2 regions of the Synechococcus sp. HK05 genome follow, and region 2 is predicted to be linked to the other one. Evidence: predicted binding sites of a transcription regulator. Region 2 holds the regulator's gene; the other holds the start of a gene.
What was found. Region 2 encodes NtcA, which controls nitrogen genes in cyanobacteria. Its sites were predicted from a motif close to GTANCNNNNGNTAC; they were not measured.
Positions count from the first base shown of each region.

Region 1: the regulator NtcA is predicted to act here: its motif matches at 4,499-4,512, upstream of KUL97_RS11415 (ferredoxin--nitrite reductase).

Region 1 is NZ_JAHRXJ010000011.1:401,132-408,178, reverse strand. Features, by position in the region: gene KUL97_RS11450 (transglutaminase family protein) at 1-1,317, shown strand, start outside; gene KUL97_RS11445 (hypothetical protein) at 1,467-1,670, shown strand; gene KUL97_RS11440 (redox protein) at 1,680-2,156, opposite strand; gene KUL97_RS11435 (hypothetical protein) at 2,393-2,770, shown strand; gene cobA (uroporphyrinogen-III C-methyltransferase) at 2,757-3,551, opposite strand; gene KUL97_RS11425 (CbiX/SirB N-terminal domain-containing protein) at 3,548-4,207, opposite strand; gene KUL97_RS11420 (hypothetical protein) at 4,217-4,435, shown strand; gene KUL97_RS11415 (ferredoxin--nitrite reductase) at 4,717-6,291, shown strand; gene KUL97_RS11410 (ferredoxin--nitrite reductase) at 6,378-6,512, shown strand; gene KUL97_RS11405 (formate/nitrite transporter family protein) at 6,580-7,047, shown strand, end outside.
Region 2 is NZ_JAHRXJ010000011.1:31,168-38,214, forward strand. Features, by position in the region: gene thyX (FAD-dependent thymidylate synthase) at 1-171, shown strand, start outside; gene dcd (dCTP deaminase) at 175-768, opposite strand; gene KUL97_RS09635 (cob(I)yrinic acid a,c-diamide adenosyltransferase) at 768-1,388, opposite strand; gene rph (ribonuclease PH) at 1,511-2,245, shown strand; gene ntcA (global nitrogen regulator NtcA) at 2,310-3,050, shown strand; gene KUL97_RS09650 (DUF3084 domain-containing protein) at 3,089-4,246, shown strand; gene KUL97_RS09655 (resolvase) at 4,243-4,674, shown strand; gene KUL97_RS09660 (DUF3146 family protein) at 4,683-4,940, opposite strand; gene pth (aminoacyl-tRNA hydrolase) at 4,952-5,602, opposite strand; gene KUL97_RS09670 (TatA/E family twin arginine-targeting protein translocase) at 5,622-5,885, opposite strand; gene psbH (photosystem II reaction center phosphoprotein PsbH) at 5,890-6,090, opposite strand; gene psbN (photosystem II reaction center protein PsbN) at 6,176-6,316, shown strand; gene KUL97_RS09685 (alpha-mannosidase) at 6,325-7,047, opposite strand, start outside.

The sequences.
Region 1 (7,047 bases), 370 kb from region 2:
AGCGGGGTGCTGCCCTGGGATGCCTACGCCCACTGGCAGGTGCTTGGCCTCACCGCCGATCCCGGCGTGCTCGAGGTGAACCTGCCGGTGTGCCACAGCTGGCACGACTACGCCGGCTGGATCCAGCTGCTGGAGGAGGCCGGCGCCGCGGTGGGACTGCGCAGCTGGAAGCAAGCGGGCCACCGCAGCGAAGGCACCGGCGGTGGCAATCACCTGCTGCTGGGCGGCCCCAGCCTGGAGGAGCATCCCTTCTTCCAGCGCCCGGCCTGGCTGGTGGGCTTGCTGCGCTACTGGCAGCACCACCCCTGCCTGGCCTACCTGTTCAGCGGCCGCAGCGTGGGGCCCGCCTCCCAAGCACCGCGGCCCGATGAAGGCAGCGCCAGCCAGCTGGATCTGGAGCTGGCCCACCGCGCCCTCGAGCAGCTGCCGCCCGGCGACCAGCGCGTGGCCATCGGCGAAACCCTGCGCCATCTGCATGCCGACCGCAGCGGCAACACCCACCGCAGCGAGATCAGCCTCGACAAGTTCTGGAACCCCGCCTGGACCGCCGGCTGCCAGGGGCTGCTGGAATTCCGCGCCCTGGAATCCCTGCCGGATCACCGCTGGACCAGCGCCGTCGCTCTGTTGTTTCGGGCGCTGGCGGTGCGGCAGCTCAACCCAAAGCACCGTCCCGAGGGGCTGCGGCTCTGGGGCGCTGACCTGCACGACAGGGCGATGCTGCCCAGCGCCCTATGGGCAGATCTGGAGCGGGTGCTGGCGGATCTGGCCGCCGATGGGCTGCCGCTGGATCCCGAACCACTGCGGGCCATCTGGGAGTGGCGCTTTCCGCCGCTGCTGCAGTGGCAAGCGGGGGACGCAGAGCTCTGCCTCCGCCAGGCCCTCGAACCCTGGCCGCTGCTGTGCGACACGCCCGTGGAAGGCGGCAGCACCAGCCGCTTTGTGGACAGCTCGTTGCGGCGCTTTGAGCTGATCGCCAACCCAGCGTTCCGCCGCCGCTACACGCTGCAGCTCCAGGGCCGCCCCTTGGCCTGGCCCCAGGATCCTGACCACCCCCTGGCGGTGCGCTTCCGCCAGGAAGCCCTGTTCCCCTGCCTGCACCCGTGCCTGCCGGTGGATGTGCCCCTGCAGCTCGAGGCGCGCGCCGCTGACAGCGGCAAACCGGTGGCGCGTTGGGAATTACGGGATGAGTCCGGCGGTTTTGAGCTCCTCACCGAAGGCAGCGATCCGGCATCAACACCGGCGCCACAAGCGCAGGGGCGCCCAACACCGCTACGCGGCGCTGGGGAGCACTGCAGCACAGTGGATCTACGCCTCTGAAGCGGCTGAAATCGAAAGGGAATCCGGTGCTGTTTTCAGCTTTTTTTTCCAAGCCTCAAGATTGATTGCGTGGGCAAAAACACACATGCCAGCTCCCCTGCTGCAGACGTAGAAACAGATCAGTACCGATCCGTAAGGAGCGCAGATCCATGGGCGGGCCACTGCACCTTGTTGGTCTCACGGGCGACGGCTGCCGCATTGCCCGCGATGGGGGGGGCGGCTATGTGGTGAACCATGCCGAGGTGGATGGCGCCTGGCAGCGGGTCGCCAACCTGCCCGCTGCCTACGCCGTGTGTGAGCGCTTCAACCAGCGCGATGTGGTGCCCCTGCCCCGCCGCCGCGAACAGGCCTGAAACGGAGCCTTACCAGCTCACACCGTGCAGCTTGGGCAGGGGCGCCGTCTTGAAGGTGGTGGCAAACAGCCGCGGAATCAAGCGGCTGTTGTACACGCGAAACTCGCGCACCACACTGGCGCCCGCCTCGCGCACGGCCTGGTTGAGCACCACCGATCCATCGGGGTCCGACACCGAACGGTGGAAGGTGCCGGGCGGGATCCGGAGGATGTCGCCGCCGGTGTCCAGGCGAACAATGTGATACGGGTAGTTCCAGCCGAAGTTCACCAGATAGAAGGTGCGGCCTCCATGCAGAGCGAGGAGGTTGTCTTCCTGGTGGGGGTGCAGATAAAACTGCCAGGCTCCGGTTTTCTCCTCATCGGGGGGGCTCACGGCGGGCCCGGAATGGATCACCAGGTCGCGGGCGTTGGATTCGGCAACGGTGATGTCAAAGAACCGCACCGCGGGAGTGTCGCGGAACTTCTCATAGGGAATGAGCTCAAACATCGGCGCCCGCTCCGATGCAATCGGCCCATGACATCGGCTTTCGCGCTCGAGTGAGTCTTGTTGGAGGGGGAACGAAACCATGGCGAAGGGAAGGGCGGCGGCCTGGGGATTGGCCAATGAACCGCAATCACCGGCACGTCATGGTTCGCAGCACTACTTAATCAACCTTTCCACAGACCAGTGATTCAGGTGGTTTTGCAATCAGTAGCGTTGGTTACACCCAGCGCCACAACCTGATGACGGCACCCCCCAGCAGCTGCACCCATCAAGGCTGGCGATCCGGCGTGACCAGCGCAGCCTTCACGGCCCGCAAGCAACAGGCCCTCGCCCTCCTGCTCACGCGTCAGTTGATGGATGCGCAGTTTGTGCGCGCCGACGCGGCCGGCAGCGACCGCCTCTGGCAGGAGGTGGCTGATCTTGAGATCGATGCCGATCGCATCCTGCACCTGCTCTACTGCGGACTCGACGGCAGCGACCGCCAAGCCATGGCCGAGGAGGACGACGCCTGGATCCAGGCGCAGCCTGCGCCCGAGCCGGCGCGGGGCTGGAGCTTGCGCCATCTCCACCTCGGGCGCAACCTGCGGCGGCCCCAGGCTTCCCTCAACCCTGTTTGAGCGGGATCGGCATCTCCACGGCAGCGGGCTCAGGAGCACAACTCTCCACCCGCTGATTCACCACCTCGCCGATCACCACGATCGAAGGGGAAGCCAGCTCGGCCTCAGACACAGCAGCCGCCAACCCGGCCAGATCGGCAATCACCGAACGCTGGCCGCGCACCGTGCCCTGCTGCACCGCCGCCGCCGGGGTGGTGGGGGAAAGGCCTCCCGCAATCAACTCCTCACAGATGTGGGGCAGGTTGTGCAGCCCCATGTAGATCACCAGGCCATCGCTGCTGCGGGCTAACGCACGCCAATCCACGCTCGGACGCGCTTTATCGATTTCCTCGTGGCCGGTCACAAAGGTGACGGAACTGCCAGCGCGGCGGTGGGTCACGGGAATGCCCACATAGGCGGGGGCGGCGATACCGGCGGTCACCCCGGGCACCACCTCAACCGCCACGCCATGGCGCTCGAGGTGGGCGGCTTCTTCTCCACCCCGACCAAACAGGAAGGGATCGCCGCCCTTGAGCCGCACCACACAGCGATGCCGGCCCGCCAGCTCCACCAACACCGCGTTGGTGCTGGGCTGCGGCACGGAATGGTGGCCGCGCCGCTTGCCCACAAAGTGCTGCTCAGCCGTGTCGGGCACCAACGCCAACACCTCCCGCGGCACGAGCGAGTCGTACACCAACGCATCACAGCTGCTGAGCAGCCGATGGGCCTTGATCGTGAGCAGGTCGGGATCGCCCGGCCCCGCACCCACCAGGTACACCTTGCCGTTGCTGAACTCGGTCATGGCAGGTTGCGCAGCAAGGTGAACACCAGATCGCGGGTGGCGGGACGCTCTAACAAGGCCGGGGCGTCGAAGCCTGCATCCTCTAGCTGAGCGGTGATCCGGTTGGGGGCCAATGCCAGGGGCAACGGGCCGCCAGGCGCTCCGTCCACCGGCCAATCACTGATCAACGGGCGCTCCAGGCGCTGCGCCACAGCCTGCAGGTAGCGATCGGCCACACCTGAGCGCAAGGGGTGGTGGAGCACCGAACCGCAGCCCACGGCGGCCACGAGCGTGCGGAGATGCTCCAGCCATACAGGCCAGGCCCCCAGGAAGGGCAACAGCACCACCTCATGTCCCGCCGCGCGCAGCCGATTCCGCAGGGCCGGCAGATCAAAGCGGGCATGACTGCCGGGTGTGAGCAGCAATGGCACCACCAACAACCGCTCGCCCGGCGGCAAGTCGACAGGTTCAGCGGTGAGCGCCTGCACCCACACCGGCGCCGGCCGCTGCTTGGCCAAAGCATCCAGCGCCTGCACCAGCACGGCAGGAATCACACCACCACTGTGGCCGTGCACCACCACCAACAACGACCAGGGGCCACGGCGACGCAGGTTCCGTAGCAACGGCCACCACTGGCTGGAGCCCTGGACTGGTGAAGTCGCCCAATCGCCTCTCATGCCTTCACCATGCCATCGCAGCGCCCCATCCCCAGCTCGAGACGCACCCGCACCGCTCGGCCGGAAAGCCGGGGGGCACGCCGCTCCCCCGAGCGGTTCAGCGCAGACACCGCCGACACCCGCTGGCGCCGCGAGCTGGATGCCGATCTGATGGCCATGGGCCGGGTTTGGCAGATGCTGCGCTACGGCGCCGTGCGCATGCTCGGCGAAATCGGCCGTCAATACTGAAGATCGGCTCACAACGAGCACCTGAGAACCGCATCATCAACTCGGATGACGCGCCCTTCTCAAGTAGCGGTTGACACCATTGCCCAAGGCCAGGGGCATTCGTAGCAACAGCAACAAACGCCCTGCCGCCAGGAATGGCTTAATCACTCCAACCAAGCCGTGCTGTTCGTTTTGAAGCGGCCTGGAGACAGTGCATTGTCCTGCAGCGCGCCGAACTGTGCCTCGGTTCGAGCTGTCCAGCGCTGACTCCAGTTCCACCCAGAACATCACTTTCAGCACCCATGGTGGTTACCCCATCCATCAGCAACGATTCCCCGCAGCCCAGCGCTTTAGCGCCATGGCTCGAAGGGAAAAAGCTCAACAAGATCGAGCAGAACAAAGCCGCCAAAGACGGTCTCCTTGTAGGGAGTGAAATCGAGCGGTTTGCGCAGCTGGGCTGGGAAAACGTTGATGAAACCGACCTGCAGCTTCGCCTCAAGTGGTACGGGATGTTCTGGCGGCCGAAAACGCCAGGGCTGTTCATGCTGCGGCTACGCGTGCCCAACGGGGTGATCAGCGCTGAGCAACTGCGCGTGGTGGGCAGCATCGTGGCCCGCTATGGCACCAACGGCAGTGCCGACATCACCACCCGCCAGAACATCCAGCTGCGCGGTGTACTGCTGGAAGACCTGCCGGAGATCCTGAGCCGCCTGCAGGAGGTGGGGCTCACCACGATCCAATCCGCCTTCGACAACCCCCGCAATGTGACCGGCAATCCGATTGCCGGCATCGACCCCCACGAAATCGTGGACACCCGGCCCTACACGGTTGAACTGGAGAACTACCTCACCAACAACCGCGCCGGGAATCCCGAGTTTTCCAACCTGCCGCGCAAGTGGAACACCGCTGTTGCCGGTGCGCGCGACAACTTCCTACTCCACAACGACATCGTGTTCCACCCCGTGGAGCGCAACGGTGAACTGGGCTTCGGGGTGTGGATCGGCGGCATTCTCTCCTCGCAGATGAATGCCTACGCCATTCCTCTCAACGCCTGGGTGCGACCCGATCAGATCTGCGCCATCACAGGAGCGGTGATCAAGATCTGGCGCGACAACGGCGAGCGCGACAAGCGCCCCAAAGGCCGCTTCCGCCTCTATCTCGACCAGGTTGGGCTCGATGCCTTCCGCGCGATGGTGGAAGAGCGCTTCGGCCCGCTCACCCCCGACCCGGGCTCGGTGTTTGATCACGAGCCCCGCAGCCACTACGGCCTCCATCCTCAGAAGCAGGACGGACTGAACTACGCAGGCCTGCACGTGCCGGTGGGTCGCCTCAAAGCCGACGACTTCCAGGATCTGGCTGGGCTGGCTGAGCGCTATGGCGACGGCGACATTCGCCTCACCGAAGATCAGAACGTGATCCTCAGCGGGATCGCCTCCGAGCAGATCCCTGCCTTCCAGGCAGAGCCGCTGCTGCAGCGCTTCAGCCTGGCCCCCAGCCATCTGGCCGCCGGCACCGTGAGCTGCACGGGCAACACCTACTGCAGCTTCGCCCTCACCAACACCAAGGACCAGGCCCTCGCCGCCGCCGAAGAACTCGACCGCGAGCTGGAGCTGCCCGAGGAGCTAAAGATCCATTGGACCGGCTGCCCCAACACCTGCGGCCAGGCCTACATGGGCGCCATTGGCCTCACGGGCACCAAAGCCCGGAACCCTGAGGGCGGCATGGGCGAGGGCTACGACATCACCATCGGCGGCTCCCAGGGGGCCAACCCCCAGATCGGCGCCCTGCACCGCAAGGCCGTGCCCGCCAGCGACGTGAAACAGGTGCTCAAAGAACTGCTGATCGAGCAGTTCGGCGCCAAACCACGCCAGCACTGATTGCTTCTGGCGAGCAGATCGTTGCCGCGGCGCTGTTCTTTTGAAGCCCGGCTCCCTGCCTGTCGCACCACCATCCTCCACACGCCATGCCCTCCACCACCCAACGCGATCTCTTCTCTCGCTTTGTGAACTGGCTCAGCAGCAGCGGCCAGGACACCCCCCCGATCAGCCGCAACAGCCGGGATTTCCTCTCACGCCTGATGAACCGCATCAGCGGCTGAGTTCAGTCGTTCGCGCCATCCAACCCAAACCACCGCAACGCATCCCATGAGTGCAACCGCCTCACAGATGGACTACGTCCTACCCAATGAACTTGTCGACGGCATGATTGTTGCCGGGGGCAAGAAATCAACCGTGAGCATCAAGAACCTCTTGCTGCGCGGTTTTTATTCCGGCTCCATCCTGGGCCTGGCTGTGGTGCTGGCGCTCACCGTGGCCGCTCAGACCAAGCTGCCCTTCCTCGGATCGGTGCTGTTCCCCTTCGGTTTCGCCAGCATCGTGCTGTTCGGCATGGAGCTGGTCACCGGAAACTTCGCCCTGTTGCCGATGGCGGTCTGGGCAGGCAAGAGCACGTGGAGTGCCACCTTCCGGAACTGGATCTGGGTGTGGATCGGCAATTTCCTCGGCACCCTGGCGGTGGCCGTGATCATGATGCTGAGCCTGAAAAGCGGTGGCGCAGCCCCTGCGGATGCAGCCTGGGCAGGCGACTGGAATGCCGTCGCCGCCACGATCATCAAGCTGAACAAAGCAAATGTG
Region 2 (7,047 bases):
TTCTCGCTGCGCGCCTTCCTGCATTTCATGGACCTGCGCGCCAAGCTCGATGCCCAGGAGGAAATCCGCGTGCTGTGCGATCTGATGTGGCCCCACATGCAGACCTGGGCTCCGGAAATCGCCGCCTGGTACGAGAAGAGCCGGCTACACAAGGCGCGGCTCGCTCCCTGAGCGTTACACCTTGGCGAGGGTGACGCGCTCCGGCTGGTGCTGGTACTTGCCGGCGCGGTCTTTGTAGGTGGTTTCGCAGGGATCGCCTTCAAAGAAGAGCAGCTGGCAAATGCCCTCGTTGGCGTAGATGCGGCAATCGGCCCCCGAGGAGTTGCTGAACTCCAGGGTGAGGTGGCCCTCCCAGCTGGCTTCCGCCGGGGTGGTGTTCACGATGATCCCCAGGCGGGCGTAGGTGCTCTTGCCGAGGCAGATCACGGTGATGTTGGCGGGCACCTTCATCTTCTCGAGCGCTACGCCGAGGCCGTAGGAGTGGGCCGGAAGGATGAAGTAGTCGCCGTCCTCATCGCGGTGCAGGGGGGCGGGCTCGAGGTTGGCCGGGTTGAACCGCTTGGGGTTCATCACCGTGCCCGGCACGTGCTTGAAGATCAGGAATTCCTGAGGCGACAGGCGCAGGTCGTAGCCGTAGGAGGAGCAGCCGAAGCTGAGCACCGGCTGGGCACCGTTGTCGGGATCGAGATGGCGCACCAGCTTGGGCTGGAAGGGCTCGAGCATGCCGGCTGCGGCTTGCTCGTTAATCCAGCGGTCGTTTTTGAGCATCAGAAACCTCGGCGCAGCTGCGTGACCTGATCCGCCATCGCCAGCAGGGCGCTGGGCATGGAAGGTCCCGTCAGAATCACATCCAGGTTGGAGGGCCGCTGCTCGAGAGCCGCCAGCACCTCCGCTTCCTCGAGGTATCCGAGCTCCACCGCCAGGCCCAGCTCATCGAGCACCAGCTGATCCAGCTGACCCGCCAGCATCTGCTCGCGGGTGAACGCCCACACCTCACGCACAGCCTCCCGCTCCGCGGCCCCAGCCGCATCGGCCGCCGCTGGTTCCGCCAGGCAACCAGCCACGGCAGGGCGCAACCACTGCAGCCGGCCGCACAGCCAGACGCTGCGCTCCAGCCCCTGGTCGACCCCGCCTTTCAGGAACTGGCTGATCAACACCCGGCTACCGAGACCGGCACTGCGCAGGGCCTGACTGAACACGCCGCTGAAACTGCCGCGAAACGAAGCGGTGTGCACCTGCAGCAAACCTTCCTGCTGCGCCACCAGGCGCAGGCTGCGCCCAGGCGCAGACACCGAGCTCACGGCTCGCCCGCCACCGCCGGCTCGATGACCAGGCCGGAATGGGCCGCTGGAGCCATTGCCGGGAAGGGCTGCAATGCTCGCCGTCATCTCCGCTTGGCCGCCGCGCTGAATCCTGAATGTAGCGGTGGTGAACCGATGGGCAAGCATCAGCCACTACCTGTAGTGCAAACACCCGTACCATCGGGCCAACGCAGATCCAGGCCCCAACGATGCCCGCAGCCCCCTCCCGCAGCGATGGACGCAGCCCGAGCGAACTGCGCCCAACCCGCTTCGACTGGGATCCAATGGGTTTTGCCCTGAGCTCGGTCACCGTGCACACCGGCCGCACCGCGGTGATCTGCAGCGTCTGCCTGGAGGAGGGTGTGCCGAAATGGCGGAAGGGCTCCGGCAAGGGCTGGCTCAGCGCGGACTACCGCCTGCTCCCCGCCAGCACCCCGAGCCGCCAGCCGCGAGAGCTGATGAAACTGTCGGGCCGCACCCAGGAAATCCAGCGGTTGATCGCCCGCAGCCTGCGGGCCTGCCTGGATCTCGAAGCCCTGGGCGAACGCAGCCTCCACATCGACTGCGATGTCCTGCAGGCCGATGCCGGCACCCGCACCGCCTCAATCACCGGTGCCTGGGCGGCGCTGGCCCTGGGACTGCAGCGCCTGGAGGCTCGCGGCGTTCTCAACCGCTCACCCCTCCTGGAGCAGGTGGCAGCGGTGTCGGTGGGGCTGGTGGATGGCCATGGCCTGCTCGACCTCGACTACAGCGAAGACAGCCGCGCCGAGGTGGATCTCAATGTGGTGATGAACAGCCAGGGGCAACTGCTGGAGGTGCAGGGCACCGCCGAGGGGGCTCCCTTCTCGCGGCACCAGCTCAACCAACTCCTGGATCTGGCGGACGACGGGCTGCAGCGGCTTCGGCATAGTCAGCTGCAGGCGCTGGAGCAAGCCCCGAAATAGTGTCAATCACTACAAGAGTCCGCAGGGGTGATCCGTAGGGTCCGCCTCAAATTGCCCCGCCGTTATGGTCGGCGCCCAGCCAGGCTTCAGCCGCTACTCCCCAAGCCCCACCACCGGCGCCGCAGGGCTCTCACCGGTGGCCGGATCTCCCGTGGCCTCCAACGCCACCCTGCTGGATGTGATCCGTGGCCTCAGTGGCAGCACCACCGAAACAGTGGAGCGCGGCAAAACCATTTTCTTCCCGGGCGATCCGGCCGAGAAGGTGTATCTGTTGCGGCGCGGCGCTGTTCGGCTCTCGCGCGTGTATGAATCGGGCGAAGAGATCACCGTGGCGCTGCTGCGGGAAAACAGCCTGTTTGGGGTGCTCTCGCTGCTCACGGGCCAGCGATCCGACCGCTTCTATCACGCTGTCGCCTTCACCCGGGTGGAGATGGTCACGGCCCCAGCCGCCTCGGTGCGCAAGGCGATCGAGCAGGACGCCAGCGTGGGTCTGCTGATGCTGCAAGGCCTCTCCTCACGCATCCTGCAAACGGAAACCATGATCGAAACCCTCACCCACCGCGACATGTCATCGCGGCTGGTGAGCTTTCTGCTGGTGCTCTGCCGCGATTTCGGCGTCCCCACCAGCGAAGGAATCACGATTGATCTGCGTCTCTCGCACCAGGCGATCGCCGAAGCCATTGGCTCCACGCGCGTCACGATCACTCGCCTGCTGGGGGATCTACGCAACGCGGGTCTGGTGCAGATCGACCGCAAAAAGATCACGGTGTTTGATCCGTTGGCCCTGGCCAAGCGCTTCAGCTGAGCGCTGTCCACCGATACTGAGCGTCGTCGCGCAAGCTTGTGTCGGGCTGGCTGCTAATCCTGGCGCTGCTGCTGCTGGGTGGAGTGCTCTCCACCCTCGGCGATCGGCTGGGCTCCAAGGTGGGCAAAGCGCGCCTCAGCTTGCTGGGGATGCGGCCGCGTCGCACGGCCGTGGTGATCACGGTGCTCACCGGCAGCCTGATCAGTGCCATCTCGCTCGGCCTGATGCTGCTGGTGAGCGATCGGCTGCGCACCGGCCTGTTTGAGCTCGACCAACTGGAGCGGCGCCTGCGCGAAGGCCGGGATGCCCTCGAGCGCAGCCAAAGCGATCTGAATGCCGCAGAGCAGGGGCGCCAGGAGGCCCGCAGCCAACTGGGCATGGTGGAAGCCCAGGCCGCTTCCCTACGCAAGGAGCTGGCACCGCTGCTGCAACAGCGCCGCCAACTGGAACAGGAACGCGACCAGCTCAGCCGCGAGATCGGCGCCAAGGATGCCGACATCCGCCGCAACCGCGAAGAGCTGACGCGGCTGAACACGCGCATCAGCGCCTCGGCCAAAGAGCTGCAGCAGCTGGAAACCAACCTGATCGCCCTCAGGCGCGGCGATGTGGTGATCAGCAGCGGCCAACCGCTGGAGATTGCCAAGGTGCGGATCCAAAGCCCTGAGCAGGCCAAGGTGGTGATCGAAGCCCTGCTCCGCCAAACCAACATCAACGTGTTCCAGCGGGTGCTGCCGGGGCAGCCCCCCAACCGCCAGATCCTGTTGGTTCCCCGCAGCGACATCACCAAGCTCGAAGGCATCCTGAGCAAACGGGGCGATTGGGTGGTGAGCCTGATCTCAGCCGCCAACGTGCTGAAGGGCGAACGCCAGGTGGTGGCCTTCCCCGATGTGCGCCGCAACAAGCAGGTGGTGAAAGCGGGCGAACAGTTGGCCACCACCGTGCTGGAAGGCGATGAACGCAGCCCGGAGCAGGTGCGCAGCCGCCTCAATCTGCTGCTCGCCTCGGCGTACAACACCGTGCAGCGGGCCGGCAGCCTGGCCAGCGGCCTTCAGTTCGATGCCGCGAGCGTGAACCAGCTGAGCCAGACCCTCATCAACCGCCCTACCGGCCAGGTGGTGCAACTGCAGGCGATCTCACTGCGCAACAGCGACCTGGTGGATCCGGTGGCCGTGGAACTGCGGGCGCTCCCGCGGTGAGCCACCTCGCCGCCATCGATCCGGGCCGGAGCAAATGCGGCCTGGTGCTGGCCGATCTGGAGCAGCTGCAAGTGCTGGCCGCCGGCGTGCTGCCACCGGAGCGCTGCCGGGTGCTGCTGCTGGAGTGGGCGCAAAGCCCGGGCTATGCAGCGGTGCTGCTGGGGGATGGCACCGGTAGCCGGCCCTGGCAGCAGTGGCTCCGCGCGCAGCAGCTGCACATGCAGCTGATCCCTGAGGCGGGCACCACCCTCGCCGCCAGGGATCGCTTCTGGCAACTAGAGCCCGCCCGCGGCTGGCGGCGATGGCTGCCCCGCGGTCTGCGCGTGCCTCCAAGGGATGTGGATGATGTGGTGGCCCAGTTGCTGCTCGAGCGCCACCTGGGCCAGGCGCTCAGCCGCAGTCCAGACCTGGAGCTCCTCGGCCGCTGAGGCCGCGCTTAAAACTTCGCGCGCACGGTGAAGGCGTAATCCCCACCGGGCTCCAGCTGATAGTCGGCCTTCAGGAGAAAGCGCAGCAGCGCATCGTGGATCAGAGCGCGGCCCAGCGAGGGTTCCACCAGCAACTCACCGCGATCAAAAAACCAACTGAACGTCCACTGAAAGCCGCCTGCGCTCACCTCGCCTTCCAGCAGGCGCTGGCTGAAGCTCTGCTGCAGCACCCGCAGCTGTGCTGTGGTGGTGGGCAAACGACTCACAGCAACGCTCCTCAGCCAAGCGGGGCTTCCGCCAGCTTGGCGGCAGCCGGCGCCACAAACCCGTTCAATCGGTTACCAGCGCGCTCAAAACCCAGCCTCTGGATCAGATCCACACCGGCCAGCACCTCCGCGAGCACCTCATCCAGCACCGGCTGCTCAGCGGCTGCAAAGCGGCCGAGCACATGGCCCACCGTGCGCTGTTTGCGCTCAACGGGATTGAGGGCCGGCGCACCGATGCCGATACGCAGCCGCGGGAACTCCTGCCCGCCCAGATGGGCGATGGTGCTGCGCAGGCCGTTGTGGCCGCCTGCACCACCGCTGGTGCGCAACCGCAGGCGACCCAGGGGCAGATCCATGTCGTCGACCAACACCAGCATCTGCAGCGGATCCAGACCAAACCAATCGAGAGCGGCACGGATCGCGCGGCCGCTGTCGTTCATGAAGGTCTGGGGCATGAGCAGGCGCAACCGCTGCGCGCCAACGCCCACCTCGGCCAGCAACCCATGCAGCTTGCTCTGGTGCTTGAAGCTGCCGCCGGCTTCGGCGGCGAGACGCTCGAGCGCCATGAAGCCCACGTTGTGGCGGGTGCCGGCGTATTTGTCGCCCGGGTTGCCGAGGCCCACCAGCAACTGCAAGGGGGCGGCGCCGCTAGATCCAGCCATGCACGCTCAACGGATCAGCTCAGGCCTCTGACGAAGGCTCAGGAGCAGCTTCGGCAACCTTCGGCTTTTCAGCGGACAACGTGTTGGTGGCGCTCACTTCTGCATCCACCGTGTCGACCGCTTTGCGGAATTCCTTCTCAAATTCGCTGGACGCACTCTGAAAACCCTTCAGGGTGCGTCCCAGGGTTTTGCCCAACTCGGGCAGACGCTTCGGGCCGAACACCAGCAGGCCGATGGCCGCAATCACCGCCAGCTCTGGCAGTCCGACTCCGAAGACGTTCATCGGATCAGCCGACGCCGTTCCAGTTGACGGTGATGCCGTCGAGCAGCAGCGACTTGTTGTACAGCTGCAGGATCACCAGCAGAAACACCAGAAACAGGGCCATGAACACGCCCATCACGGGGGTGGTGCCCCAGCCGGGAACAACCTTGCCGTACTCGGAGTTGAGGGGACGCAGCAGATCTCCCAGGCGGGTGCGTTGAGCCATGACGGGCTTTGCTCTCTGGCAAGGGTCAGTCTCGTTACTGTAAGGGCCGCGGCAGCCGCCGCGACTGTGCCTGTCGAGAGTTGTGATGGAAACGTCGTCCCCAGCCATGTCCGTGGCGCTGGCCGTGTTGGCTGTGCTGCTGGGCCTCACCGGCTTCGGGATCTATCAGGCCTTTGGGCCACCGTCGAAGGGGCTCACCGATCCCTTCGACGATCACGACGACTGAGCCTCGCCTCAACCACGCCAGATCTGCCAATGACCGAGCTGCCAAGGCAGCAGCAGGTCATCTGCATGGAGATCGGCGGTGGGCTCCCCTGGCTCGCGGCGACCGCACCAGCCCGCGGGCCATCGCAGCTGCACGCGCTGGGGGCTCAGGTTTTGCAGGGTGAGCCGTGCCGTGCCGGGCTGCTCCAGCCGCTGAAGCTGCACCAACTGCAGAGCCGTTGAGCCCAGGTCCAGGGCCGGCCAGCTCTGTGGGAGAGCGTCACCGGCTGCGGGGCGGATCCACAAGGGCTCGCGGAAGCGCTGCGCCTGAAGCGGCACCGCCTGTTGCCGCCAGCCCTGGGCGCAGGGCATCAGCGCAACCCGCAACCGCTGCAAGCCCTGATCGGCGGAGGGATCCGGCCAGGTGGGTGCGCGCAGCAGCGACACACCGAGGCGCTCTGGATCCGCCGACACCCCCTGGGGCCCATCCAGCAGCACCGCCAAACCGCCACCTGCCGCGCTCTGGGAGACCAACCAACTGATGGCGGGCACCTCCCAACGGGCCTGCTCACGACCATGCACCGCCGCGGCGGGACGTTCGATCACACCGCCTGGGGTATCGGCCGCGTAGCGGCAGGCGGCGTGGGCCAAGGGCAGCTCCAGCCGCAGCAGTTCGTGGCGCTGACACCACTCCACCTGGAGACTGAGCTCCAACCAGGGCGAAGCCGCCCGCAGCTGTACGTCCAGGCGCAG